Regions from separate parts of the Bradyrhizobium vignae genome, predicted to be linked through region 2. Evidence: riboswitches for the same ligand, from Rfam matches in the RefSeq annotation. Region 2 holds a riboswitch; the other holds the start of a gene.
The links. A riboswitch is a leader RNA that binds a small molecule or an ion and turns the genes downstream of it on or off. The one in region 2 is predicted to bind S-adenosylmethionine.
Positions count from the first base shown of each region.

Region 1: another riboswitch for S-adenosylmethionine. It lies ahead of metX (homoserine O-acetyltransferase MetX); the one in region 2 lies ahead of BRAD3257_RS37865 (O-succinylhomoserine sulfhydrylase).

Region 1 covers NZ_LS398110.1:871,724-886,205, reverse strand. Annotated here, with positions in the region: gene BRAD3257_RS04285 (hypothetical protein) at 1-177, opposite strand, end outside; gene BRAD3257_RS04280 (NHL repeat-containing protein) at 420-2,039, shown strand; gene BRAD3257_RS04275 (hypothetical protein) at 2,093-2,389, shown strand; gene BRAD3257_RS04265 (hypothetical protein) at 2,673-3,602, opposite strand; gene BRAD3257_RS40580 (lysozyme) at 3,649-4,377, opposite strand; gene BRAD3257_RS04255 (hypothetical protein) at 4,389-5,387, opposite strand; gene clpB (ATP-dependent chaperone ClpB) at 5,771-8,410, opposite strand; gene BRAD3257_RS04245 (MOSC domain-containing protein) at 8,652-9,440, shown strand; gene BRAD3257_RS04240 (TIGR02594 family protein) at 9,560-10,219, opposite strand; gene BRAD3257_RS04235 (alpha/beta fold hydrolase) at 10,435-11,298, shown strand; gene metW (methionine biosynthesis protein MetW) at 11,376-12,038, opposite strand; gene metX (homoserine O-acetyltransferase MetX) at 12,041-13,243, opposite strand; SAM riboswitch at 13,338-13,417, opposite strand; gene BRAD3257_RS04220 (hypothetical protein) at 13,422-13,640, opposite strand; gene BRAD3257_RS04215 (chorismate mutase) at 13,639-14,482, shown strand, end outside.
Region 2 covers NZ_LS398110.1:7,861,476-7,875,957, forward strand. Annotated here, with positions in the region: gene BRAD3257_RS37855 (PAS domain-containing protein) at 1-276, opposite strand, end outside; gene BRAD3257_RS37860 (2'-deoxycytidine 5'-triphosphate deaminase) at 380-1,516, opposite strand; SAM riboswitch at 1,597-1,676, shown strand; gene BRAD3257_RS37865 (O-succinylhomoserine sulfhydrylase) at 1,750-2,937, shown strand; gene BRAD3257_RS37870 (SGNH/GDSL hydrolase family protein) at 3,053-4,045, opposite strand; gene BRAD3257_RS37875 (SGNH/GDSL hydrolase family protein) at 4,058-4,837, opposite strand; gene BRAD3257_RS37880 (OpgC domain-containing protein) at 4,837-6,093, opposite strand; gene apaG (Co2+/Mg2+ efflux protein ApaG) at 6,290-6,682, shown strand; gene BRAD3257_RS37895 (IS110 family RNA-guided transposase) at 7,236-8,198, opposite strand; gene BRAD3257_RS37900 (IS4 family transposase) at 8,459-9,559, shown strand; gene BRAD3257_RS37910 (Hsp33 family molecular chaperone) at 10,333-11,340, opposite strand; gene argF (ornithine carbamoyltransferase) at 11,589-12,512, opposite strand; gene BRAD3257_RS37920 (aspartate aminotransferase family protein) at 12,512-13,720, opposite strand; gene BRAD3257_RS37925 (GcrA family cell cycle regulator) at 14,182-14,482, shown strand, end outside.

The DNA.
Region 1 (14,482 bases), 1.2 Mb from region 2:
CGCGACCACGAACAGCAGCGTGACCAAGGCGAGGGAAAGGCTGACATCACTGCGACGGTCAAACAGTGCCCACGCCATGAGCGCGAACCATGCGACGAGGCCGACTGCCGCCCCGTAGATCTTGGGATGAAGTTCGTCGAAGATGGGATGATTGGTGGCGACGAGATCTCGTTTCATGACGATATCCTGCGCTGGCTGCGAAGCAGGCTTCGGCGGCGAGCGGCACCGACGGCTCTCGTTAAAGCCCGGACGGAGCTGCTGTGAGCATCAGGTAAAGCCGGCAATCAGCGAACATTTTCAGAGGTGCGATGGCATGAGACGCCGTAGGGCCGCACCGCCTTGCCGCACTACAACGTGAAGTTTCGTTTGCCAAAGCCGCGTGACGGGCGAATACTTTCCCGAAAATGGGAGGTCACGCCATGAAAACCAGGCTCGCCTGCGCAGCCGTCGCCGCTGCGCTTTTCGCCGCCACGAGTGCATCGGCCGACAGCTGGGAGGTCACCCGGCTCGTTGCCGGCTCGGCGTTCCACGGCGTGCACGGGCTCGGAATCGACAAAGCCGGCCATCTGTTCGCCGGCAGCGTCGCGGGCGCAGCGCTCTACGAGGTCGACATTGCGGGCGGCACCGCCAAGGTTGCAATCCCAGCTCCAGTCGGAATGGCCGACGACATCGCGTTCGCGCCTGATGGCACCATGGCCTGGACCGGCTTCCTCGCGGGAGATCTCTATGCGCGCAAGGGCGACGGACCGATCAAGAAGCTTGCGAGCGGCCTTCCCGGCATCAACTCGCTCGCCTTCCGCAAGGACGGCAGGCTCTACGCCACCACCGTCTTCCTCGGCGATGCGCTCTACGAGATCGACGTCGAGGGCGTCAAACCGCCCCGCCAGATCATGGAGAAGATGGGCGGCCTCAACGGCTTCGAGTTCGGTCCCGACGACAAGCTCTACGGTCCGCTCTGGTTCAAGGGACAGGTCGCCAAGGTCGACGTCGACAAGGCCGAGCTGACCGTCGTCGCCGACGGCTTCAAGGTCCCGGCGGCGGTGAACTTCGATTCCAAGGGCAACCTCTTCGTGGTCGACACCGCGCTCGGCCAGCTGGTCCGGGTCGACCCCAAATCGGGTGCCAAGACCATGGTCGCGCAGCTGAAGCCGTCCCTGGACAATCTGGCCATCGACGACAAGGACCGCATCTACGTCTCCAACATGGCCGACAACGGAATCCAGGAGGTCGACCCGGCGACCGGCCAGGCCAAGCAGATCATCATCGGCAAGCTCGCCCTGCCCGGCGGCATCGGCGTCACATCAGATAACGGCAAGGATACCATCCATGTCGCCGACGTGTTCGCCTATCGCACCGTGGACGGGGCGACCGGCGAGGTCACCGAGAAGGCGCGCATGCACGCTGCCGGCGTCGCGCTCGAGTATCCGATGAGCGCGACGGCGAACGGCAACGACGTCGTCCTGTCGAGCTGGTTCACCGGCACGGTGCAGGTGATCGACGGCAAGACCGGCGCCACGCGCGAGATGCTGCACGACTTCAAGGCGCCGCATGACGCGGTCGTGCTCGCGGACGGCAGCATTCTGGTGGCCGAGCTCGGCACCAAGTCACTGGTCAAGGTGAGCGGCGAGCACGGCAAGGATCGCAGCACGCTGATCGGCGCGCTCGAAGGTCCGGTCGGCCTCGTTCGCGGGGCGACTGACGAGGTCTACGTTACCGAAGCCTTTGCCGGCCTCGTCTCCAGGATCGACAGCAATGGCGAAAAGACCGTGGTCGCCAAGGAGCTGAAAATGCCTGAAGGCATCGCGCGCACCGGCGACGGCAAGCTGATCGTGGCGGAGGTCGGCGCCAAGCGGCTGATCGAGATCGCACCGGACAGCGGCAAGATCACCGAGATCGCCGCCAATCTTCCGATCGGCCTGACCGGTGCCCCCGGCGGCTTGCCGACGCATATCCCCACCGGTGTCGCTGTCGGCGCGACGGGCGCGATCTACTTCAGCTCGGATATCGAGAACGCGATCTACAAGGTGGTGAAAAAATAGCATCCGCCGGACCAGACCCTGACCGCGGAACCCGCGCTCGGGTTCCCCGTTAGATGCTGACGGAAGCCGACCAGCAGGAGGATCGCCCCATGACGCGCCTCTCACGCGACGATGTCGTCAAGGCCGTGGATCGGGCCGACGACGTCACCATTGCCCAGATCATCGGGACCGGCGCGACCGTCGAGGAACTCGCCGAAGCCCAGGCTTGGCTCGCCAACGACGAGCCGATGATCAACGATTTGCGCCCACTGGCGCAGGGCCGGGTCCGCGAGCTGGTGGATATTTTGTCGGAGCTTGAGGAGGAGGAGGAGGACGGCATCGAGCCGGGGCCGGCCGCTACAGGCGGGTGATAGCAGGCAAGCTGGAGAAGTTCTCCAGGATCAGGTGCCTCTCGGGGCCGAGCAACGAAGTCATTATCGACGAAGCCTTTCCCGGCGCCGCGTCCAGGATCGACCTAATTCTGCGCACCACTTACAGCGCCATGATGCACTGCCAGATCGAGGGGATCACCGCTGCACAATCGCCGCCTAAACTAGACGATCAATTTCACGAACTCGCCTTCCAGCTGTTGGCAACTGAGCAATCGCGGATAAAGTTGCGCGGGCCGTGCCGCTGAGGAAAAGTCCGAAAGACTTAAACCAAAGCACCGTCCCGGATCACCAGCGACACATGCGGCAACCTTGTGTTGTTGCTGTTAGGAAATCTATCTCCGAGATGTTCTTTAATACTGTCAATCAACGCAGTTACGCGCGCCCAGCTGTCGGAAAATAGCAGATTGGTACCCGCACTGATCACATTCGAAGTCAAGTTTATACAACCAGTGCTCATTAGATAACCGGCTGCGCAGTGAATGAGAATTCCAGACCGGGAACCGGTCTCCTCAACTCCAATGCAAGGCCACGGTCTCATGCTAATATTCGCAGGCCTTGCGTAACCAATCGTCTTGTACTTGTTCGTAGCCCCGCTTGCGTGCGTGAAGAGCGGATAAATTCCGGCTGCTATGCGGCGATGTCTAGCGACTCCCGTCGATCCATTATCATCTGGTCCTTGCCGTTCCACCGCCATCCCAAAAACGTCCGCGATCGGGGCACGATTGAAATAAGCCTGATAGCGCGAAACCGTTCGGTCGAAGCCCATGCCCGGTCTTCGCTCGGTCCTGATGCGATCGAGACAAAGCACGTAGCCATCGAGATCGGGAGCGTTTGGAACGACGGTCGGCGGAGGCTCAACGAGCGCCGGAGCTTTGGGTGGCGAAATCCTGATTGTGAAAAGATTGCCGGCTTCCGGGATTACCGTAAAGGTCGAGCCGCTTCCCTTGAAAACGGCCACCTCCTCATCAACTGCGGCTTGGCTCAATCCAGTAAGCTCGAATGGAGCGCTGTTATCGGCAACGGCCGACGTCGCGCCCGGAATGATCATTCCTTCTGGATATGTAGCTCGTACAGTGAACAAACCACCCGACTCTCTAATGATTTCAATCGTTGGGCTGTCGATGCCAAGATCAATTGCGCGTTGGTCAGCTTCGGCCTTGGTGAGCCCAGGAATTTCGACCACCGGCAACATCGTCAATCTCCTTCGTTCAATGATGATGCTTCGATCAAACGCCAAATCAGTCGGGAATGCCGTCGTAATTCTTGTCCGGTATGCTCTGGAATAACAATGCCTCGCATGCACGGCGACGCGTCAGTCCGGGCAGCTCCTTGCCCTTCGCTTTATTCCAACGCTTGAATTCTTGCGCTGCGCCCGCGTAATCCTTGGCATTCAACTTCTTCAATAGGGTTGAGCCTTTCAGGCTCGGTGCTCCCACATTGAATGCGAATGAAACCAGGGCATCAAACTGATCCTGATTGATCGGTACCGTAACCATACTGTTTACGGCTCGAACGAATACCTGCATGTCGTTCTGGAATTCTGCGTCGCACTCCTGCTGGGTCCAAATGTCACCTACTTTAAAAGTGCGGCCGTTATCGTTCGTGTGCCCCCAGCCGATGGTCAAGACCTGAACCGGATCGAAGTAAGCCTGGAAGCCTGTAGGTACGGCACGCATGCAACTCTCGAACGCCTTGATGAGTGCTATCCCCTTTTCTCCGAGTTGTTTTGTCTTCCTATTCTTGGGAGCTGGCGGCGGCGGAGCGACATGCTCCCCCGGTGGCCTAGGTTCTTCGTCGGGCATTGCGCTCGGAATGTGTACATCATCTGGATAGGTGGCGCGGACGGTAAATGTCCCGTCACCCGGCTCGATGATTTCAACCGGAACGCTGTCGATCATAAAATCTTCTGCGCGTTGCTCGGCTTCAACCCGCGTTGTCAATCCCGGAACTTCAACGACCTGCGACATTGCCACCCCCGCTATTGAATGAACTTCGCCAGCGACCCGTCGGCACAGGGACTCCCTGAGGAACGAGAGACGATGCACGCAGAAATTCTTCGACGTAGTCCCGAGAATTCGGGCCGAGTCACAATCACGCCGATTGCGATTTTGTCGCTGCCAAGCAGTCTTCCGATATACGCCTTCAGCTCTGGATCAATCGTCTTCGCCCCGTTGGGGAATAGCAACGAGCGCAAATCAATGTAGCTCGCATCGCTTGCCGGTTTGGTGATCCGCACGGTCGCCGCCGTACTGACTGTACGGGCATCAACCATTGGATGAGCAGCAGCCTGCTCGAGCGCAACCGTCCCACCTCTTTCAAACAGCTTGACGGTCGTATTAATTTGCGTCTCGATCGTCATAGGCATGCAGAGGCGCAGATATTGCCGCAGCGCGTAAATCGCGGCAGGTCTATTGTCGATCACTACTGGAAGCGTTTCGCGATACTTTTGTTGCCGCGTGAGAACGACCGATTGCACAGTTGATTTTTCGACTTCGAAGATGAAGCGGCTGTTGAAATTTGTGAACGCATGGGAAGCCAGGCCGAAGGCTGCGCCCACGACGGCAATGGCCTTGGTCGGATCAGCGGCCGTAGCTCCGAGGATTAGGAGAGTTGCCGCTTCCGTGTCCAAGATCTGCTGATGAATTGGTCCAACCCAACGGCGTTTATTGTCTAGCCAGGTGAGATACGCGTCGCAGCGGCGATCGATGTCATTCATGCCAGCCTGAACGAAGATCTGCCAATTCCTGCTGACGGGCGGCTCACGACAGAAAAGAATTTCCCCCCTCTCCTCGTATGAAAGTCCTGCCTGTTGGCAGATATATCCGACATATATTTCCTGAAGACGCGCCTGATTCACAGTTTCCGGTGCATAGAGCTCAGTTCCGACCCCCTCGTTCGTATAGCGCCAATCAAGGGTATCGCAGCCGCCCAAAAACAGCGCCAGCGCAACGCAACTCGCAACGATACCCGTACGCATCGCACGCCCCCAAAAAATTCCTTTCGGGTTATGGCGAGCCGCCCTGTGTCCAAGAAGCACGCTCTCACGCGAACAATGTCCCGCGCAGGCCGTGCTTCGCCACAACCCCTCAAATATTGGATAGGGAGTGTGCCGAGCCTCGATCAAATTGTTCAAGCAGATTCATGCACGCTCAGAGAGAAAGCGCAATGCGTGTTCTATTTATAACACACTGCTCCAGCATGCGCTGTAGTGACGCACCCGGTGGTTGTGCTATTTGTCGTGCATAGAGTGCAGCACCGGACCGCCTCGTCGCCTGAAGCACAACGCTCGCCTCATGATATGAAAAAACCTCCCCGCATAGCGGGGAGGTTTGGACAGGTTCGCTGCCACGTTAGGCGTGCTCAGTTCAACTTCCGCTTCGGCACCGGCGCCTCGAACTGCGTGATCTCCGCGGTCTGCGGTGCCTTGCCGTTGAAGGTCAGCACGTTGCCTTCGGAGGAGATCGCGACCGTGTCGCCATCCCTGACGTCGCCGGCGAGGATCATCTCGGCGAGCGGGTCCTGGAGGTAGCGCTGGATCACCCGCTTCAAGGGCCGTGCGCCGTAAGCGGGGTCCCAGCCCTTGGCGGCGAGCCAGTCGCGGCCAGGGGCATCGAGCGTCAGCACGATCTTGCGATCGGTCAAGAGCTTCTGCAGCCGCGCGAACTGGATCTCGACGATCCGGCCCATCTCGCTCTTCTGCAAGCGGTGGAACAGGATGATCTCGTCGACGCGGTTGAGGAATTCGGGGCGGAAATGCGCCCGCACCATTCCCATCACCTGCTCGCGCACCGCCGAGGTATCCTCGCCCTCCGGCTGGTTCACCAGGAATTCCGAACCGAGATTCGAGGTCATGATGATCAGCGTGTTGCGGAAGTCGACGGTGCGGCCCTGGCCGTCGGTCAGACGGCCATCGTCGAGCACCTGCAGCAGGACGTTGAAGACGTCAGGGTGCGCCTTCTCGATCTCATCGAACAGCACCACCTGGTAAGGCCGGCGCCGCACCGCCTCGGTGAGCGCACCGCCCTCGTCATAGCCGACATAACCCGGAGGCGCGCCGATCAGCCGCGAGACCGAGTGCTTCTCCATGTATTCGGACATGTCGAGCCGGACCATCGCGGTCTCGTCGTTGAACAGATACTCCGCGAGAGCCTTGGTCAGCTCGGTCTTGCCGACGCCGGTCGGCCCCAAGAACATGAACGAGCCGGTGGGGCGGTTCGGGTCCTGCAGGCCTGCGCGCGAGCGGCGCACGGCGGTTGCGACCGCACGCACGGCCTCGGCCTGGCCGACGACCCGCTTGCCGAGCTGCTCCTCCATCTTCAGGAGCTTCTCCTTCTCGCCTTCCAGCATCTTGTCGACGGGCACGCCGGTCCAGCGCGAGACCACCTGCGCGATGTGGTTGGCGGTGACCGCCTCCTCCATCATCTCGCCGGCGTTCTCCTTGGCCTCGATTTCCGACAGCTTCTTCTCGAGCTCCGGGATCCGCCCATAAGCCAGCTCGCCGGCCTTCTGGAATTCGCCGCGCCGCTGAGCGTTGGCAAGCTCGACACGCAGGCCGTCGAGCTCGGCCTTCAGCTTCTGGGCGTTGGAGAGCTTGTCCTTTTCCGCGCTCCAGCGCGCCGTCAGCGCCGCCGACTTTTCTTCCAGCTCGGCCAGCTCCTTCTCGAGCGCTTCGAGCCGGGTCTTGGAACCGGGATCGCTTTCCTTCTTCAGCGCCTCTTGCTCGATCTTGAGCCGGATGATCTCACGATCCAGCGAATCCAGCTCTTCCGGCTTGGAATCGACCTGCATCTTCAGCCGCGCCGCGGCCTCGTCCATCAGGTCGATCGCCTTGTCGGGGAGGAAGCGGTCGGTGATGTAGCGGTTGGACAGCGTCGCGGACGCCACCAGCGCGGAATCTGCGATCCGCACGCCATGGTGCTGCTCATACTTGTCCTTGAGGCCGCGCAGGATCGAGATGGTGTCCTCGACCGAGGGCTCGCTGACGAAGATCGGCTGGAAACGCCGCGCCAGCGCCGCGTCCTTCTCGACGTGCTTCTGGTATTCGTCGAGCGTGGTCGCGCCGATGCAGTGCAGCTCGCCGCGGGCAAGCGCCGGCTTGAGCAGGTTGGAGGCGTCCATCGCGCCATCGCCCTTGCCGGCACCGATCAGCGTGTGCATCTCGTCAATGAAGAGAATGAAGGTGCCCTCGCTCCCGGTCACCTCCTGGAGCACCGCCTTCAGCCGCTCCTCGAACTCGCCGCGGTATTTTGCACCGGCGATCAGCGCACCGAGGTCGAGCGCCAGCAGCTTCTTGTCCTTCAGGCTCTCCGGCACGTCGCCATTGACGATGCGCAGCGCGAGGCCTTCTGCGATGGCAGTCTTGCCGACGCCGGGCTCGCCGATCAGGACGGGATTGTTCTTGGTCCTTCGCGACAGCACCTGGATGGTGCGGCGGATCTCCTCGTCGCGGCCGATGACCGGATCGAGCTTGCCGTCGCGCGCGGCCTGGGTCAGGTCGCGGGCATATTTCTTCAGGGCATCATAGGCGTTCTCGGCGGTCGCGGAATCCGCAGTCCGGCCCTTGCGCAGCGCCTCGATCGCGGCATTGAGGTTTTGCGGGGTGACGCCGCCCTTGGCGAGGATGGTGCCGGCCTCGCTGGTCTTCTCCAGCGTCAGCCCGAGCAGCAGCCGCTCGACGGTGACGAAGCTGTCGCCGGCCTTCTCGCCGGCCTTTTCGGCGGCATCGAAGGTGCGGGCGAGCTCGGGCGCCAGATAGATCTGCCCGGCGCCGGCGCCGGAAACCTTCGGCACCTTCTTAAGGGCGTCCTCGGTCGCCTTCAGAATGGCACGGGAATTACCCCCAGCGCGGTCGATCAGACCGGCCGCGAGGCCCTCATTGTCGTCCAGGAGGACTTTCAGGACGTGCAGGGTGGAAAACTGCTGATGCCCCTCGCGCATCGCCAGCGACTGCGCCGACTGGATGAAGCCCCTGGAGCGTTCGGTATACTTCTCGATATTCATCTTTTCTGTCCCTCGGCCTGCCCTTGGGGCCCTCTCAGGCACCCCAATACGGCATCTTCATTGGGTTTCCGCTTACCGCATTGAGGTTTCTCAAGCAGCAAACGGCCGTCTCTTGCCGGCGTTGCCGCCGGCCTGACGCAGATGTGGGAAGCGGCTTGCGGATGCGAAAGAGGCGGCTTCACAATTTCGTGCGCACGTGGGCGGGCTTGGCGGTGGCGGGCCGAATCCCTTAAGTAGCAGCATGACAGCCAGCCATACTGCCGAGATCACCGGCCTCTATCGCTACCCGATCAAGGGCCTGACCCCGGAACGCCTGTCGCGCGCCCCGCTGCGGGTCGGCCAGACCCTGCCGGCCGACCGCCGCTACGCCATCGAAAACGGCCCGAGCGGGTTCGACCCTGACGCTCCCGAATGGAAGCCGAAAATCCAGTTCCTGATGCTGGCGCGCAATGAGCGGCTGGCCGAGCTCGACAGCCGGTTCGACGACGCCACCAATGTGTTGACCATCCGCAAGGACGGCCAAATCGTCGCCAGCGGCGATCTCGAGACCACCACCGGACGCGCCGCCATCGAGGCTTATTTTACTGAGAACTTCCAGCCCGAGTTGAAGGGCCCGCCCAAGGTTCTGTCCGGCCGCGACCACAGCTTCTCTGACGTCGCCCGCAAGGTCGTCTCCATCATCAATCTCGGCAGCGTTCGCGCGATCGAGACCATGCTCGGCGGCGCCGCCGTGCATCCCCTGCGCTTCCGCGCCAATCTCTACGTCAAGGGCTGGCCGGCCTGGTCAGAGCTCGATCTCGTCGGCCAGACGCTTGCGATCGGGCAGGCCCGGCTGAAGGTGATCAAGCGCATCGTCCGCTGCCCGGCCACCAATGTCGATCCTGAGACCGCCAAGCGCGATCTCGAAATTCCGCCCACGCTCTCGCGCCATCTCGGCCACATGGACTGCGGCATCTACGCCGAGGTGATCGCAGACGGTGACGTCGGCGTCGGTGACGCCGTCCAGGTGGAAGAGCCGAAGCTGCTGTGAGCCAACGCTGTCTTCACGCACTCCGTCATTGCGAGGAGCGAAGCACGAAGCAAATCCAGAGTATTTCCGCGGAGGGATTCTGGATTGCTTCGCTTCGCTCGCAATGAGGGTGACGAGCCTCAATTCGGCATCACATACGCGTAAATCCGGCCGCGCGAGACCGGCGCTTCGCGGACGCGGTTGCCGTTGTTGCCGGAGATCATGATCGGATTGCCCTGCGCGTCGATGCCGGTGATGATGCCGACATGGCCGCCGCGGCGGCCGCGCGACATCACCGCGATGGCGCCGACCTGCGGGCCTGAGACGCGCGTGCCGTAACGAGCGAACGAGCTCGCCATATCGGAGCCGGTGCCCTTATGTCCGGTATGCTCCAGCACCATGTTCATGAAGCGCGCGCACCAGAGACTGCCGCGCCCGGTCGGATTGCCGCCGAGATAGCGGCGCGCCTCGGACACGAGGCCCGATCCGCCGGCCAAGCCGCCGCTCGCAGCCATGCTGTCATTGCCCGTGCCGCCGCCGTTGGCATTCGGATTGTAGCTGGCCTGCGTGTCGGCGAAGCCGCCCGCCTGCAACTGCGCGGCGCTGCGCTCGAAGCGCGAGCCGCGTGCATGATGGCGGTGGTGATGATGCCTGGCGTGGTGCACGTAAGCGTGCCGCTCTGCGCTATGACGATGATGTGGCCGGGCCGAGGCCGGAGAAACGAACGCGGCAACCGCCGCGAAGAAAAACGCCAGCGCGACAACACACCGCGACAGGCGGAACGCAAACAACTCGACCATACGTCATCCTTCGTTACACCCCACTTCCCGTCGGCCCGTGCGGTGGCCGACATCCGGCGGGCCGTAAAGCTTCCGGATGTGGCGAGAAAAAGACGCCACGCCCGGGCGAATGGCTGCGATGATTGTGTATCGGGACTGGCCTGATGCTGCCGCATTGCGGACAACTGCGTTAACTGCGATCCTGCAAACGCGGCTTGAAGAGAGGGAAACAGTTAATGCCCCACGCCACGACCAGGGACGACGTTCGCATCTATTTCGAAGAGGCGGGTCAGGGAACGCCGATACTTTTTCTGCACGAGTTCGCGGCCGACTACACCAATTGGGAGCCGCAGATGCGCTACTTCTCGCGCGGCCACCGCTGCATCACCTATTCGGCGCGCGGCTACACGCCGTCGGACGTGCCCGACGGCGAGGTCTACACCTACACGCATTTCTACACCGATGCGCTTGCGGTGCTCGATCACCTCGGCATCGAACGCGCACATCTGGTCGGGCTGTCGATGGGTGCCTACTCATCGCTGCAGATCGGATTGAACACGCCGCAACGCGCGCTGTCGATGACGCTGGCCGGGGTCGGCTCCGGCTCGGAGCTCGAGAACCTGGAAGCCTGGCGCAAGCAGTGCCGCGCCAATGCCGAGCAGTTCGAGACGCTGGGCTCCGCCGAGGTCGCGAAAGTCACGCGCGAGGCGCCGAGCCGGATTCCGTTCCTGGTGAAGGACCCGCGCGGCCACGCGGATTTCTATGCCGCCCTGGCGCGGCACGATGCCAAGGGATCGGCGCGCACCATGCGGGGCTTCCAGGGCGGCCGCCCCTCGATCTACACGATGACGGATGCGATCGCGAAGGTGTCGACGCCCGCGCTGATCATCTGCGGCGACGAGGACGATCCCTGCATCGGGCCGAGCCTGTTCCTGAAGAAGCACCTGCCCGCAGCGGGCCTCGCGATGTTTCCGAAATCCGGCCACGTGCTCAATCTCGAGGAGCCGGCGTTGTTCAACAAGAGCGTCGAGCGGTTCGTCACGCTGGTTGAGGCGGGCCGCTGGCCGGTGCGGGACCCGAGGTCGCTGGCCGCGCATTGAGGCAGTGGCTCACCACACGCGTCGCAATGACGGAGGATAGATCTCGACTCCTCAACTCATGGAGCGCGGATGGACAGCTACTTCCCTCCACCCCGGCTCAGCAGAAACACGCCTTGCTCGCCGAACATGTTCCACACCCACCAGGGCAGGTTCAGCGGCACGGGGCGGCCGTGGAGATCGAGCGCGATCGAGCGCTCCATCTTGACGTTGATCTCGTCGCAGAGCTGCACGAAATCCTTGATTGTGCAGAAATGGATGTTGGCGGTGTCGTACCAGGTCGCCGGCAGATTCTCCGTGCGCGGCATGTGGCCGCCGATCAGGAGCTGGAGCCGCATCTTCCAGAAGCCGAAATTCGGGAACGACACGATGGCGCGGCGGCCGATGCGCAACAGGTTCTCCAGCACGACCTTCGGCTGCCGCGTCGCTTGCAGCGTCTGCGACAGAATCACATAGTCGAAAGCGTCGTCGGGATAGTTGACGAGGTCGGTGTCGGCATCGCCCTGCACCACCGCAAGCCCCTTGGCGACGCAGCGATTGACGCCCTCACGCGACAGCTCGATGCCGCGGCCGTCGATGCCGCGGGTTTCCAGCAGCTGGAGCAGATCACCGTCGCCGCAGCCGACGTCGAGCACTTTGGAGCCCGGCTTGACCATCTCGGCGACCAGCAGGTGGTCGGCACGAAACTGGCCGGACGGCGCGGTCGCAACGCGGTTCAGAGGCAGCACTTGCTGGACGGACATTGCTAGCGGTCCTTGAGGCTGACCCCGCGGGCCTTGCCTGCCGATTGCAGGAAGGCGCGGGAGATGTCGAAAAATTCGGGCACGTCGAGCAGGAAGGCATCATGGCCGCGATCGGTCTCGATCTCGGCGAACGACACCCGCGCGCTCGAAGCGTTCAACGCATGCACCAGCGCGCGCGATTCCGAGGTCGGGAACAGCCAGTCGCTGGTGAAGGAGACCACGCAGAAGCGGGTCTTGATGTCGGCGAAGGCCTTGGCCAGCACGCCGCCGTGATCGGCGGCGATGTCGAAATAGTCCATCGCGCGCGTCAAATAGAGATAGGAGTTGGCATCGAAGCGCTCGACGAAGGACGAGCCCTGGTAGCGCAGATAGCTTTCGACCTGGAAGTCGGCGTCGAACGAGAAGGTCGGCAGCTCGCGGTCCTGCATGCGCCGGCCGAACTTGCGGTGCAGCGCCGCATCCGAAAGATAGGTGATGTGCGCCGCCATCCGCGCCACCGCGAGCCCGCGATGCGGATGGATGCCGCGGTCGGCATAGCCGCCACCGTGCCAGTCGGGGTCGGCCATCACGGCCTGGCGGCCGAGTTCGTGGAAGGCGATGTTCTGCGCAGAGTGCCGCGTCGCGCAGGCAATCGCCAACGCGGAGAACACGCGAGCAGGATATGCCGCGGTCCATTGCAGCACCTGCATGCCGCCCATCGAGCCGCCGACGACGGCAAACAGCGTGTCGATGCCGAGCCGGTCGATCAGCATCGCCTGCGCCCGCACCATGTCGGGGATGGTGATGACAGGGAAATCCAGGCCCCAGACCTTGCCGGTCGCGGGATTGATCGACGCCGGCCCGGTCGAGCCCATGCAGCCGCCGATCACGTTGGAGCAGATGATGAAGTAGTGCTTGGGATCGATGGGTCGGCCGGGGCCGACCAGCGTCTCCCACCAGCCGGGCTTGCCGGTGACGGGATGCACATTGGCGACATGCTGGTCGCCGGTCAGCGCATGGCAGATCAGCACGGCGTTGGAGCGATCGGCGTTGAGCTCGCCATAGGTCTGGTAGGCGATCTGGAACGGGGAGAGGTCGACGCCGCAATCGAGCCGCAGCGGCTGCTCGGTGCCGAAATGCGCGACTTGCGAGCTTGGATGATCCACCTCGTGCGACCGTTCGTCGGCGCTGATCGCAGGACTCGGTATCGACTTGACGCTACCCATCTCGGACATCGACCTCGTTTGCGACTGGCTACTAGACCGCGCCGCTGACATCAGGCCATGAAAAACCCGGCCTGAACGATAGGTTCGGCCGGGATCGGAAGCGTCCCCGGCCTGTTTAGCGAATTTTTTAACGTGGCTGCAAGCCGGCCGGCTCAAATGACCACGGAACAGGCAAAAGCTACCGTCTCGGGCCGTTTTCGTCAAGTCGCGGCCCGGATCGAGCCAATTCGCCTCTTGCGCCGTGAACGGAAAGGGCCGTCATTTCTCTTTGCTTTCGTCGGCCCGACTGCCTAATCAGGACATTGATCGCAGCGGTGACGGCCTTACCAATTGTCTTGCCGATCCGCACCGGAACGTCCTTCAACAGCCCAAGCTCTTCAACAATCAAGTCAGACATGACCCAACGTCCGCCCGCGCCACCATCGCTCCAGGAACTGCGCAAGGAGATCGACGCGATCGACGAGGGCATGCATCGCCTGCTGATGCAGCGCGGCGACATCATCGACCGCCTGATCCAGGTGAAGCAGACCCAGGAGGTCGGCTCGGCGTTTCGGCCTGCGCGCGAGGCCGACATGATGCGCCACCTCGTGCAGCGCCATCGCGGCATCCTGCCGCTCGACACCGTCGAGAGCATCTGGCGCGTCATCATCTCGACGTTCACCTATGTGCAGGCGCCATTCTCCGTGCATGCCGACGTCTCGGTGAGCGAGCCGGCGATGCGCGATTCCGCGCGCTTCCATTTTGGCTTCACGGTGCCTTACGTCGCGCATTTCAGCGCGCAAGCCGCGGTCGAGGCGGTCGCGAGATCCAAGGGCGACCTGGCGCTGGTCTCGGCCACCTCCAGCCGCACACCATGGTGGCTGGAGCTCGAAGCGGAAGGCGCACCGAAGATCATCGCGCGGCTGCCTTTCGTCGAGCGTGCCGATCATCCGGCGGCAATGCCGGTGTTCGCAGTCTCGCGCGTCGCCGACAGCGCCCTGGTGACGGAGGTCGAGACCTTCAGCGTACGTGTCTCCGGGTGGAACGCCGAGGTCGCGCGCGCCCTGTCGCCGCTCGCCGAGATCGTGGCGGTGCCCGATACCGCCTTTGACGGCGCGGCGCTGCTGGTCTCGGTCACCAGCGCGACCAGCATCGACAAAATCAGGGCTGCCCTGATCGAGGCGGGGGCCTCGGTGCGCTCCACGGCCCTCGTCGGCAGCCACGCAACGCGCTATACGGTGCCCCCGACCGGGGCGAAAT
Region 2 (14,482 bases):
CCCGCTCTTGTGCAGCGCGCGGGTCAGCGTCGGTTTGCCCGCAAGCTTCATCGTCCCGCTCGCGAGCGCGGCCTCGAAGCCTTTCCAGTGCGCCGCGCGCAGATGTTCGGGAATGATCAGATCGAGGTTCTGGCCGAGCGCTTCATCGGCGGAGAAGCCGAACAGGGCGGTCGATGCGCGATTCCAGCGCGTGATCGTGCCGGAGCGATCGGAATAGATCAGCGCGTCCGCGACGTCGTTGAGGATGTTTGCGTCGAGTTGGGATGGATCGGTCATGCCGAGACCTTATAGCCCTGATGGAGCGAAGCTAATCCGGGATCGCGCCACAAGTGAGGCCTTCTCGGAACGCGCTTGCGCTCGCCCGGACTACAGGATCGGGCTACACCCGAAAATGCTTCGATAGTTTGAGCCCCTGCGCCTGGTAGTTCGAACCGATGCGCTGGCCGTACATCGCGTCGGGACGCGCCAGCATCTTCTCGTAGACGAGGCGGCCGACGATCTGGCCGTGCTCGAGGATGAACGGCACCTCGCGCGAGCGCACTTCCAGCACGGCGCGCGCTCCTAGCCCGCCCGCACCGGCATAGCCGAAGCCGGGATCGAAGAATCCGGCATAGTGCACGCGGAATTCGCCGACCAAGGGATCGAACGGCACCATCTCCGCGGCGTAGTCGGGCGGCACCTGCACGGCTTCCTTGGAAGCGAGGATGTAGAACTCGCCGGGATCGAGGATCAGGCTGCCATCGGGGCGGGCCGAGATCGGCTCCCAGAAATCTTCCACCGCATAGCCGGAGCGACGGTCGACGTCGACGACGCCGGTGTGGCGCTTGGCGCGGTAGCCGACGAAGCCATTTGCCTTCTCGCCGGACAGATCCACCGAGACCGCAACGCCGCCCGAGAGATCGGCGTCGTCGATGTCGACAAGGCGCTCGGCCGCATGCAACGCGTCGAGCTCGTCGGCATTGAGGATGGCGTCACCGGTGCGGAAGCGGACTTGGGAGAGGCGCGAGCCCTCGCGCACCAGCACCGGAAACGTCTTCGGGCTGATCTCGGCGTAGAGCGGACCGTGATAGCCGGCCCCGATCATGTCGAAGCGGCGGGTGCCATCGGCAATCACGCGGGTGAAGACGTCGAGCCGGCCGGTCGAGCTCTTCGGGTTCGCAGCCGCGACGATCTCGGGCGGCAGCGCGAGGCTTTCGAGCAGCGGCACGATGTAGACGCAGTTGGTCTCCAGCACCGCGCCGTCAGCGAGGCTGAACTCGTGCAGCTTCAACTCGTCGATACGCTCCGCGACCGTGGCGCCGGGCCCCGGCAGGAAGCTGGCGCGAACGCGATAGGCGATGTCGCCAAGGCGCAGATCGAGGCTCGCCGGCTGGATCTGGCTCTCCACGAAGTCGTATGCGGGCAGGATGAGGCCTTCTTCCGCCATCGCCGCGATCATGCGGTCGGGCAGGATACCGTTGGCGTCGGCGGCGACCGTGAACGTCAACCGGGGGTCCTCATCAGGGGTCAAACGCATCCCGAAATGCGGGACATACCAGCCTTTTACGGCTAGCCGATGGACGCCTTGACGGAAAGGGGATTGCGGAATATGAGCATCACTTATCCCGTGGTGATTTGAGCCGGCCGGCTTGCAGCCACGTTAAATAAATCGCTAAACAGGCCGGGGACCTCTGTGATCCCGGCCAGTGGAGATATCCAGGCCGGTTTTTTTATGACCATTTTCGCCCAATGGTCATGTCGGAGGACCCTATGTCGAAGTCGCCTGCCAACTACCGCCCCGAAACCCGCCTGGTCCATTCCGGGACGCTGCGCTCGCAATATGGCGAGACGTCGGAGGCGCTGTTCCTGACGCAAGGCTATGTCTACGCCAGCGCGGAGGAGTGCGAGGCGCGGTTCAAGGGCGAGGATCCCGGCTTCATCTATTCGCGCTACTCCAACCCGACCATCGCGATGTTCGAGCGTCGCATGATCGAGCTCGAAGGCGCCGAGGCCGCGCGTTCGGCGGCGACCGGCATGGCGGCGGTGACGACCGCGATCCTGGCGCCACTGAAGGCCGGCGATCACGTGGTCGCTTCGCGCGCCCTGTTCGGCTCGTGCCTTTATGTCATCCAGGACCTGTTGCCGCGCTACGGCATCGAGACCACGCTGGTCGACGGGCTCGATCTCGACCAGTGGCAGCGCGCATTGAAGCCCAACACCAAGACGTTCTTCCTGGAGAGCCCGACCAACCCGACGCTGGACGTGCTCGACATTCCCGCGATCGCCGAGATCGCGCACAAGGGCGGCGCGCGGCTCGTGGTCGACAACGTGTTCGCGACCCCGATCTGGCAGAGCCCGCTCGCGCTGGGAGCCGACGTCGTCGTCTATTCCGCGACCAAGCATATCGACGGCCAGGGCCGGTGCCTCGGCGGCATCATCCTGTCCTCGGAAGCCTTCATCGCCGAGCACATCCACAATTTCATGCGCCAGACCGGCCCCTCGATCTCGCCGTTCAACGCCTGGGTCCTGCTCAAGGGCCTGGAGACGCTGGGCGTGCGCGTGCGCGCGCAGACCGACACGGCGGCGCGTATCGCCGAGGTGCTGGCAAGCCATCCCAAGATCTCGCGGCTGGTCTATCCCGGCCGCGCCGATCATCCGCAGGCGGCGCTGGTGAGGAAGCAGATGCGCGGCGGCTCGACGCTGGTCGGCTTCGAGGTCAAGGGCGGCAAGCAGGCCGCATTCCGCGTGCTCAACGAGCTGAAGCTTGCGAAGATCTCCAACAATCTCGGCGATGCCAAGAGCCTCGTCACGCATCCGGCGACCACGACGCATCAACGCCTGAAGCCGGAAGACCGCGCCGCGCTCGGCATCAGCGAGGGTTTCATCCGCTTCTCCGCGGGGCTGGAGCATGCGGACGATCTGATCGAGGATTTGACGGCGGCGCTGGAGAAGGCGTGAGGGAAGCGAAGGTCTCGTAGGATTGGCAAAGCGAAGCGTGCCCACCATTCTCGACTACAATGACGAGATGGTGGGCACGGCGCGGTGCGCCTTTGCCCAGCCTACGGCAGCGTGCCTACATCGGCCGGTACGTCCTCACGTCCGCGGGCACGTTCACACCGATCCTGATCTGGCCGACCGAACGAATGATGTCATCGCCGAGCAGCTGGGCGAAGCAGGCGTAGCCCCAATCGTTCATGTGCAGGCCGTCGGCGATCACGAAGCTCTCGACCGGGATCGATTGGTTCTCGTGCCAGTCGCGCATCACCTCGAAGCGCGGGAAGATGCCGACGTGACGGAGCTCGGCGACCTTGCCGAGCAGCTTCACCATCTTGCCGGCGCTCTCCTTACGCTGGTTGATGGCCGGCGAATATTGCGGATCGACCAGCACGATGTCGGCGCCACCGGCGGCCTGAATGCGGCTGATGCCGTCCTCGACTATCTTCGCGGTCTCGGCGGGATCGAGATTGCGCAGCACGGCGTTGGTGCCGACCTGCCAGATCACCAGATCCGGATGCACGTCGATCACCTGCGTCTGCAGGCGTTTCATCATCTCGGGTGCATCCTCGCCACCGACGCCGGCATTGACGACGGTGATGTCGGCGGTCGGATAATGCCGGCGCAGCTGCGCGGCGAGACGATTCGGATAATTGAATTCCGGCGAGCTCGCGCCGAATCCCGCGGTCGACGACGAGCCGAACGCGACGATGACGACGGGCTGGCCGGCGACGAGCTTGCTTGCGACATGCGGCAGCGAGCCCATGGCCTTCGAGCCGCCCTTCGGCGGCAGGCAGGGCACGCGGCTGAAGATGTCGGCGGCAGACTTTGCGACCTCCTTCACCTTGTCGATGGCGCGCGACGTGACCCCGCGCTGCTCGGACGACCTTGCGGCGACGGTGGTCTGGGAAGGCGAAGCGGACGCGGGATCAGCCGGCTGCGCGGGTGCGGGTGTCGCCTGTGCGGACTGCGATTGTGCACGTGACTGCGAGGCCGGCGTCAGCAACAACAGCACTGCGGCTGCGGGCGCGGCCAGCCATGACGTCAGGCAAAAAGGGCGGAGAGAACTCATTAACGCTAGACCTCAATTCTGCTGCTGGGCCGGCTCCAGATGAGCGGCGTCGATCACGAATTGTGCCAACGCCCGGCCAAGGCAATCATGGACCTGCTTCGCCAGCTCAGGCCCGTGGGATGGGCTGAACAGGTCGAACTGGCCCTGATCATTCCACTGCCGCATGATCGCGAAACGATCGAACAGCGGGATGTCGTGCTCCTGCGCCACCACGCGCATGTTATCGAGAAAAGGCTGCGCCGAGATCATGGTTTCGGTGCGCGGGCTGTACTGCAAATTCATCAAGACGACGTCAGCCCCTGTCTTTTGCAGCGCAACAACCCCGTCGGTCACCGCGCTACGAAATTCATCGGGATCGATGGATCGAATAGCATCCACGGTCCCGGTCTGCCAGATCACCAAAGTAGGCTTTCTTGCTTCCAGCAGCTTAACGAAGGTGGAGGCGGTCTCCTCTGCCGTCTTCTTGCTCTGTATTTCTACGGAGACGTGCACGACCTCGGACGGTGGCAGCTTCTCCTTCAGGATCGCCTCCATGCGCGCCGGGTATGAGCTGCTCTCCGACGACGGAATCGTGGTCGAGCGGCTGCCGATGACCAGGATGTCGAGCGGCTTGCCGGCCTTGACGGCGTCGGCAACCTTGGGCAGCTGGCTTTCGCTGGTCAGCAGATAGGGCGGCAATTCGCAGGCTGCGGGCGCATGGGAAGCGACAGGCGCAGCATCGCCCGCACGCGCCACAGGCGCGGCGAGGCCACCGCATAGCAGGATCAGGCTCAGGAGAACCTTCGCCTTCATCAGCCCCCTCCCGCCAGATCGGCGTTGCCGACGGCGTTTTTGGTTTTCGCACCGCTCTTGTCAGCCACGCGCTTGTACCACGAAATCACCCAGGCCACGCCCCACATGATCAGGATCCCGGAGAGACTAATCAGCGCATGCATGGCTGCGCCGCCGGAGACTTCGGCGAGAATAAAATGGCCGGCGAAGGCCAGGAACACCCCGAGACAGAAGATCTCGAGGGAATGCTGACCACATAGAATCAATGGTCGCAGCCAGCGCGATTTCAAGCCCGGCCAATCCCGGGGCAGGAAGCGCACGGTGAGCGCGGCGAGCGCCAGGAAATGCGTGAAGCGCAGCACGTCGAGGTCGGTCTTGTCGATCGGATACATCCACTGCTCGATCCGCTTCGGCATGAACTGTGAGAGCTGCGGCACGTACCAGGTCAGCGTCACGTAGAACGCCGCGACGAGATAGGCGATCGAGATCCACATGGTCACCGGCGAGGCCAGGATACGCGACATGCGGCGCGCACCTCCGAGCGCGCACCATGCACCGAAGACGAAGAGCAATTGCCATGCCAGGGGATTGAAGGCCCAGAAGCCGTTCGGATAGGCCGAGAAGTAGAGGTCGTATTCCCACGTCACGGCATAGAGCACCACCGAGAGGCCGAGCGTGACGTCTGGCTTCCACTTCATCGACCACAGGATCAAGGGTAGCGCCAGCATCAGCACGATATAAAGCGGCAGCACGTCCATGTTGACGGGGCGGAAGCGCAAGAGCAGCGCCTGCACGATGGTGACGTCGGGCTGCTTGAGGAAGTCCATGATGCCCATCTCTTCGGTGTAGAGGGGGTTCTCGAATCTGGTCGCCACGTAGGAGATTTCGGCGAGGAAGATCGTGAACAGGAAGACGTGGGCGACATAGATCTGCCAGACCCGGCGCAGGATGCGCGCGGTGGCGATGACGAATCCGCCCTCCAACATCGCCCTGCCGTAGACGAAGGCCGCGGTATAGCCCGAGATGAAGATGAAGATCTCGGTGGCGTCGCTGAAGCCGTAATTGCGGATGGTAAACCAGGTGAGCAGGCTCGTCGGCAGATGGTCGATGAAGATCAGCCACAGCGCGAGGCCGCGGAACAGATCGAGCCGGAGCTCGCGCTCGCCGACGGCGGGCAGCGTGATGGCCGGCGCGGCGGCGCGCGGCTTGGCCTCTGCGGGTTTGACTTCCGCGGTTCCCGAGATCGTCGATCCCGTCACTTGGTCGGCAATGGTCATCGGGGGCCTAACAACCCTTCCGCAAATCGCGACGTTGAAGGAGTTTAATGGTCCGGCTGTCGTCTCGCAAAGCGGCCGGATCACATAAGGGTGTCTCGCTTGGGAGCGTCCTTCCCCTCGAATTCTGGCGGGACGATGTCGCCAAAGCCACCCGCGGCGTTTGGTTCCCCGGCCGGATTTCGGTATGATGGCAGCCATGTACCGCGCCGTGACCCGCCAGATCGAAGTGACCGTCGAGCCGAACTTTGTTCCGGAGCAGTCGTCGGCCGACCGCTCGCGCTACTTCTGGTCCTATACCATCGTCATCACCAATTCGGGCGAGGAGACCGTGCAGCTCAAGACGCGGCACTGGATCATCACCGATGCCTCCGGCCGCCAGCAGGAGGTGAAGGGCGAGGGCGTGGTCGGCGAGCAGCCGATCCTGGCCCCCGGCGAGCGCTTCGAATACACCTCCGGCGTGCCGCTCTCGACCGCCTCGGGCTTCATGACCGGCCGCTACCAGATGGTCAGCGAAACCGGCGAGCGGTTCGAGATCGACGTGCCGACATTCTCGCTGGACAGCCCGGACAGCAAGCGGGTTTTGAATTAACGGCGCATCGTTCACCTCGTCCCGGACAGGCTGTCGCGCGGAAGCGCTGCGGCGCCGAGCCGGGACCCCGGGCAACAGGGCGCGGTGCGGCGACATGAGCCCCGGCTCTGCAGCGCATCACTCCGGACGATACTTTGCATTGCCGGGCACGCTGCGCTGCGTCCGGGGCACGCGAGAGGCGTGTGGTACACGCTCTCCCCTCCTCGTCATTGCGAGGAGCCCTTGCGACGAAGCAATCCTGAATCCCGCCGCGGAAAGATTCTGGATTGCTTCGCTGCGCTCGCAATGACGGAGTGTGAGGTGACAGCGTGTGCGTGGCTGCAGACATGCCTTCGCGTCCTCGCGGCGCAATTCGCCCGAGCTTTGCTTGATCGCTCCACCCTCTGAAAGCCAAGAGCAACTGTGGCGAAGTAGCCCGGCGATCGGCCGGCCTCAAGGCTGGCGCTGGCGCGCCCCCGCCTGCGGCGGCTGACGGCCTTGACCCCGTCCGCTCACCGGTCTGTTGGCTTTGCATGCGCTCGGCCGAGGTCCGAGCGCGAGATAGGCGCGCTCGTCAGGCCACCCTGTATTTCTTCGGATCCCACGTCTCGCCGCGCGCGATCATGGTGTTGAGGATGATGATCAGCTTGCGCATGCAGGCGACGATCGCGACCTTTGGCGGCTTGCCCTTGGCAATCAGCCGTTCGTAGAAGGCCTTGAACACCGGATTGTTCAGCGTTGCGGCACCGACACAGGGCATGTAGAGGGCATTTCGCACCCAGCGGCGGCCACCCTTGATGCAGCGTTCACCTCGACGTTTGCCGCTATCATCGTCATAAGGAGCAACGCCCATCAACGCGGCGGCAACTTCGTCGCTCACCTGCCCCAGCTCCGGTAGTCCTCCAAGCAGCGCCATTGCGGTCCCCTCAGCAAAGCCTGGTACGCTCTGGATGATCTCGGCGCGTTTGGCAAAGTCCGGCGTTGTCTTGATCGTCGCCGCGATCGCGGTCTCGAGCGCGGCGATTTCGTCAGCCAGCTTCTTAAGAAGACGCGCGCGAGCCTTCTGAACAAGGGCCGGCGCCTCATGCTCCTTCTGCATTTCCAGGCGAGCCCTGACGTCAAGCAGGCCTTGGCGTCCCTTCACCAGTGCCTTCATCTCCTCGTGAGCGGGATTGTCGACTTGGCTGGGAGCCTCGCCGAATGTCTCGGCGAACCAGGAGATCATCTCCGCGTCGATCTTGTCATTTTTCGCAAGGCGTCCCGCCGATTCCGCAAAGTGGCGAACCCGTTTGGGATCGACGATCCGTACTTCCAGCCCTGCTTGGCGCAACGCCTTGGCCCATACCCGCTCGTAGCCGCCGCTTGCCTCCATCACTGCCTTGCCGACCTGATGCTTGCGAAGCCATGCAATCAAGCTCCGTCGCCCCGCCGCGGTTGTTGGGCAAGTCTTCCGCTCCGTTACGGTCCGAATGCACGCATCAATCTTGTCTTTAGCGACATCGATGCCGACGACAACCAGATCGTCTTGTGTCATCATCCACTCCCTTCCTTGCCTGGTACGGGCTCGCAGCCCTTGCAACTGTTCGGGTTCAGGAAGACACCGGAGCTGTCCCTTGCTCTTTAGCAGGCTCTGTCGCCTTTGGGCGCAACGGGCTCAGTTCCGGCAACGGGCGGTTCTGATCCAACCGCCCGTTGCCACATTCTGGCAGATTTCGGGGACACAAGGGCGCAGGGAAGACCGGCATAGGCGTTAAGTTTGTTCTTGAGTGTTGGAATCACACGTGATTCCAAGGCGGGATGGCAGACGAATCGCTTCTGAACGAGGACTGGACGAGAGTGGTTACGCAGCTCGGCGGGGCTGCGCAGCTTGAAATAAGTGCGCGCCAGACGAAGGCTTTCGTGCGGCGGCGCCAAATTCCAGATGCGGTGTCGTTACTTCGGCTGATGCTGGCCTATTGTCTGGGTGAAAGAGGGTTGAGATCGACAGCCGCGTGGGCCGCTTCTGTTGGCCTTGCCGACCTCAGCAGCGTGGCGTTGTTCTATCGCCTGCGTCAATGTGGCGATTGGTTTGCAGTGCTGGTGGAGGGCTTGCTCGCTGCGGCAGCCCCGAAAGCGAGCCGAGGCCGCCTGATCCGCATTATCGATGCGACGACAGTGCCTCAGGCAGGACCGGCTGCGCGCAGGAACAGTGAGCTTTGGCGCGTTCATAGTGCATTCGATCTGCCATATGAGCGCTTTGGTCACTTCGAGCTGACAGATCAGCAAGAAGGCGAAACGTTTGACCGGATACCGGTGGTCAAGAACGAGATCCGCATTGCTGACCGCGCTTATCTACAACCTGACCGCATCGCCGCTGTGCGCGACGCCGGGGCAGACGTTTTGATCCGAGCGGGCTGGAAGAACGCACGTTGGCTTGATGCCAAAGGCCTTGCGTTCGATCTGATGGCCCAATTGCGTGCGGCGAAGGCGCACGGACTGATCGATCGGAGGATTTGGATCAAACGCAAGGACGGTGCGCCTCTGGCTATGCGTCTGGTCGCAGTCAAGAAGCCCGCCGGTGCAGTCGCGGCTTCGCGCCGTAAAGCCCGGCGCGACGCACAAGACGAAAACCGCGTCATCTCCAAAGAAACTCTGGAAGCCGCGGATTGGGTCATTCTGGTCACGTCGCTCGCGCGGGACGAGTTCTCCACCAAGGATGTACTCGCGCTCTATCGACTGCGATGGCGCATCGAACTTGGCTTCAAGCGACTGAAGAGTCTGATTGGTCTCAAGACGCCACCTGGAACCGATCCGCGCTCCGCCAAGCCCTACTTGCTGGCACACCTCTTGATCATCCTGCTGCTCGAGCCGCTTGCCCGCGACTTCGAGGACTCTCCCCGCTGGACGCAGGCCGCCTGACGGCACCTGGCGCTTGGCGTGTTTTGCAACAACTCGTTGCATCCTTGCTACAAGCGATCATTCCACAACCAACCATCCGTTGCTTTCGCCGCAGAAAGCGAGCGCTTGGGCGGCACCTGCGCGAGCCTCCTCGAAAACGTCCGTATCAATCGATGCTCGCGCTACCTTAACGCCTATGGGGAAGACCGGGTGCTGACCTCGCACCCGCGGTCTGCTGCGCGAAAGGATCGCGCAAAAAGACCGCACAGCAGCATACAGGTGGAGCCAATCACTCGGCCTTCCCTGCGCGATGGTCGGACGGCTTATGCCGCGCTCTCCTGGGAGCCGAATTCCTTCTGGCCTCCCTCGCGCTCGCGGAATTCACCAGCACCGCGCCGGTTGACGCGACTGCCGCCTCCGCAAGAGCTTGACCGTAGCAACGACGGCCAGGACCACACGGTTTTGCCGTACGCACGGTTCGTTGGCGCCACAGGGTTCGACGGCGTTGTGCACGTTGCCACCGAAATGCTGACGCGACGAACCTGACAGCGCCGCTCGTCCGCACGAAGCCTCGGGCTCACGGAGAGCAATCCGCCCTGCCCTTGACATCTCGTACACGACGCTGCTGCGTCCACCGCAAGCCCGGCTCGCGACAATGACGACCTCATGATCGCCCCTCGAGAATGAGCCGGGATGGGCGATACATACGCCAATTCCGAATTTCGGTAAAGCGGAATATCTTTGCGTGACGGGATTGACAGAGGGCGACACAGGCTACGGGCTACGGACGCCGTCTACGCGCCCCCCACGCCCGCCTCGTGCGGCGTGAACTGGTACACCGACGAGCAGAACTCGCAGGTGACGACGACCTTGTCGTCCTTGACCATGGCGGCGCGGTCGTCGGGCGAGAAGCTCTTGAGCATCGAGGCGACAGCATCGCGCGAGCAGGAGCACCGCGCATCGAGAACCTGCGGATTGAACACGCGCACGCCGCGCTCGTGGAAGAGGCGGAACAGCAGCCGCTCGCCCGAGAGCTCGGGATCGATCAGCTCGACGTCCTCGACGGTCTCGATCAGCGAGCGCGCCTCGACCCAAGCGTCGTCCTCAGTGACGCTGTGCGCCTCGGTGCCTTCGGGCGCATCGCCGGGATGCAGATCGGCCTGACGTGCGCGCTCCGGCGCCTTGGGCAGAAACTGCATCAGCATGCCGCCGGCGCGCCAGCGATGCTTGCCGCCGTCGCTACTGCGCCACTCCTCGCCGACCGCGAGACGCACGCGCGTCGGGATCTGCTCGGAACGCAGGAAATATTCGTGGGCAGCGTCTTCGAGGCTGCCGCCGTCGAGCGCGACCAACCCCTGGTAACGACTCATGTCGGGGCCCTGGTCGATGGTCATGGCGAGATGGCCGCGGCCGAGCAGCGCGCCGGAATCCTTCGCCGTGCCCAAGCGCGAGGCATCGAAGCGGGCATAGGCGCGCAGATGGTCCGGCGACTTGTAGTCCACCACCAGGAACGACACCGGGCCGTCGGTCTGGGCCTGAAGAATGAAGCGGCCCTCGAATTTGAGCGCCGAGCCGAGCAGCGTCGTCAGCACGATGGCCTCGCCGAGCAGCTTGCCGACCGGCGCCGGATAGTCGTGCTTGGTGAGAATGTCGTCCAGCGTCGGACCAAGCCGCACCAGGCGCCCGCGCACGTCGAGCGCGTCGACCTCGTAAGGCAGCACGGCGTCGTCGATTGGAACCGCCGATGGTGCGCGAACCGGGCCTTCAGGCCCGGTTTTCATGTCAGGGGATTGGGAAACCATGGCGCTTTATCTGGGGTCAGAGAGTGGGAAATGGAAGGGGGGTGAAGAGCCCCAAACTCAGTGTCGTCCCGGGCAAGCGCAAGCGCAGATCCGGCATCCATAACCACAGGATTGGATGATAGCGCGAGCCGAGAACTCCGAGTCCTCGCGGATCGGGGCTCCGCTCTAGACAACGCTGCGCGTCGTCGGGCGCTGCGCTTGTCCGGGACGACGAATAGTATTTGCGGCCGGCGAAACGCCAACCCCCGCTACTTCACCGCGTCGAAGCACCAGGCCAGAATGCCTTTCTGGGCGTGCAGGCGGTTTTCGGCCTCGTCGAACACGACCGATTGCGGGCCATCGATCACCTCGTCGGTGACCTCCTCGCCGCGATGGGCGGGCAGGCAGTGCATGAACAGCGCGTCGGGCTTGGCGAGCGACATCAGCTTGGCATTGACCTGGTAGGGCTTGAGAACGTTGTGGCGGTGCTCACCCTCCTTGTCGCCCATCGACACCCAGGTGTCGGTGACGACGCAATCGGCGCCGCGCACCGCGGCTTCCGGATCGTTGCCGAGCACGATCGGCGCGCCAGTCGCCTTGATCCAGTCGCGCATCGCCTTTTTCGGCGCGAGCTCCGGAGGCGTTGCGACGTTGAGCTGGAATTTGAAACGCTCGGCGGCATGGGCCCAGGACGCCAGCACGTTGTTGTCGTCGCCGGTCCAGGCCACGGTCTTGCCCTCGATCGGGCCGCGATGCTCCTCATAAGTCATGAGGTCGGCCATCACCTGGCACGGATGCGAGCGCCGCGTCAGGCCGTTGATGACGGGCACGGTGGCGTTGGCCGCAAGCTCCAGCAGCGCATCGTGATTGAGGATGCGGATCATGATGGCGTCGACATAGCGCGACAGCACGCGCGCGGTGTCGGCGATGGTCTCGCCGCGGCCGAGCTGCATCTCGGCGCCGGTGAGCATGATCGCCTCGCCGCCGAGCTGGCGCATGCCGACGTCGAACGAGACGCGGGTGCGGGTCGAGGGACGCTCGAAAATCATCGCCAGCGTCTTGCCTTCGAGCGGTCTCACCGGCTGATGCGCCTTCTGCTTCGCCTTCATGGCGGAAGAGGCGGCGAGCATGCTCTTGAGCTCCGACAGCGGCAGCTCGTTGATATCCAGAAAGTGCTTCGGCGACTTGCTCATCAACTTGCCACCCGCTTGGTCTGACTGGACGAGATCGCAGCGCAGGCGCGCTCCAACCGTCCGACGCTGTCCTCGATCTCCGCCTCGGTGACGATCAAGGGTGGCAGGAAGCGCACGACATTGTCGCCAGCCCCGACCGTGAGCAGTTTTTGGCCGCGCAGCGCCGCGACGAGATCGCCCGAGGGCACCACGGCCTTGATGCCGATCAGGAGGCCCTCGCCACGCACCTCGCTGACGACATCGGGATGACGGTCGATCACGGAGGCGAGCTTCTGCTTGAGCAGCAGCGACATCTTCTGCACGTGGTCGAAGAAGCCGGGCTTGAGCATGACGTCGAGCACGGCGTTCGCAGCCGAGATCGCGAGCGGATTGCCGCCGAAGGTCGAGCCGTGCGAGCCGGGCCCCATGCCAGCGGCCGCCTCCGCGGTCGCCAGCACCGCGCCGATCGGGAAGCCGCCGCCGAGCGCCTTGGCGAGCGACATCACGTCGGGCGTGACGCCGGTGCGCCGATAGGCGAAGAGATCGCCGGTGCGGCCCATGCCGGTCTGCACCTCATCGAAGGCGAGCAATATGCCGTGCTCGTTGCAGAGCTCGCGCAGCGCCTTCAGGAAGCCGGGAGGCGCAGAACGAACGCCACCCTCGCCCTGGATCGGCTCGATCAGGATGCCGGCGGTGTGCGGGCCGATCGCCTTCCTCACGGCGTCGAGGTCGCCATGTGGCACTTGGTCGAACCCGTCCATCGGCGGACCGAAGCCCTCGAGATATTTTGCAGATCCGGTGGCGGCGAGCGTCGCCAGCGTGCGGCCGTGGAAGGCGCCCTCGAAGGTGATGATGCGGTAGCGATCCGGATGTCCCTCGGAGAAGTGATGATGGCGCACCAGCTTGATCACGCCTTCCAGTGCCTCGGCGCCGGAATTGCAGAAGAACACGAAGTCCGCGAAGCTTTCCTTGCACAGACGCGCCGCGAGCTTCTCGCCGTCCGGGCTCTGGAACAGGTTCGACATGTGCCAGAGCTTCGTCGCCTGCTCCTGCAACGCCTTGACCAGCGCGGGATGGACATGGCCGAGCGCATTCACCGCCACGCCCGAGGTGAAATCGAGATAGCGGTCGCCATTGGCCGCGATCAGCCAGCAGCCTTCGCCGCGCTCGAAACCGAGGTCGGCCCTGGCGAAAACGGGAAGCAAATGCGGCGCGGCGCTGTCAGTCATGACGTCACTTGAATGTTGCGGACGGTGTGAGACGTGCATTGCGCAACGCACCATCAACCGGCCCCGGAAAACGAAACGTGCCGCCTTTTAAGGGCGGCACGTGAGACTATCTTATGCCTGGCAAGACGGGTGTCAATGCCGCCCGGAAAGCCTCGCGAAACGCTGAATCCGTAGTCTTGCGGTGCCGATTTTGCGGGGTTTTCACCACGGAACATGTGGAAGCGAGTCGGCGGACTCTTGCGCGGGAGTCACGCCATATTGTAGCGTTTGGACTGTCAGATACGACATCTCGTGCAGCGGTTCTGATCCCAAGAGTCCTCATGTACCGGCGTAAACGTTCGGGCGTCCTTGAGCGCGCCCGGCGAGCCTTAAGGGATTCGGGCGGCACGGGTTTTTCAAGGCTTTAGGCATTCGCTGCGAAGGCCAGAGGTTGGCAGGCGCGCAGCGAGGGAAAGGGTGCAATGACGGTTTTGACCTGGTCCGATGATCGCGTCGAGCAGCTGAAAAAGCTCTGGGAGGCCGGACTTTCGGCCAGCCAGATCGCGGCGGAGCTCGGCAATGTGACCCGCAATGCCGTGATCGGCAAAGTGCATCGGCTCGGTCTGTCCGGCCGCGCCAAGAGCCCTTCATCGGCAGCGCCCCGGCCGCGCAAGGCACGGCCCGCGCAGCACATGATGCGGGTGACCCGCCCCGTCGCACGCGGCAACACCGCGCTGGCGCAGGCCTTCGAGGTCGAGGTGGAGGCCGAACCTGTCACCTACG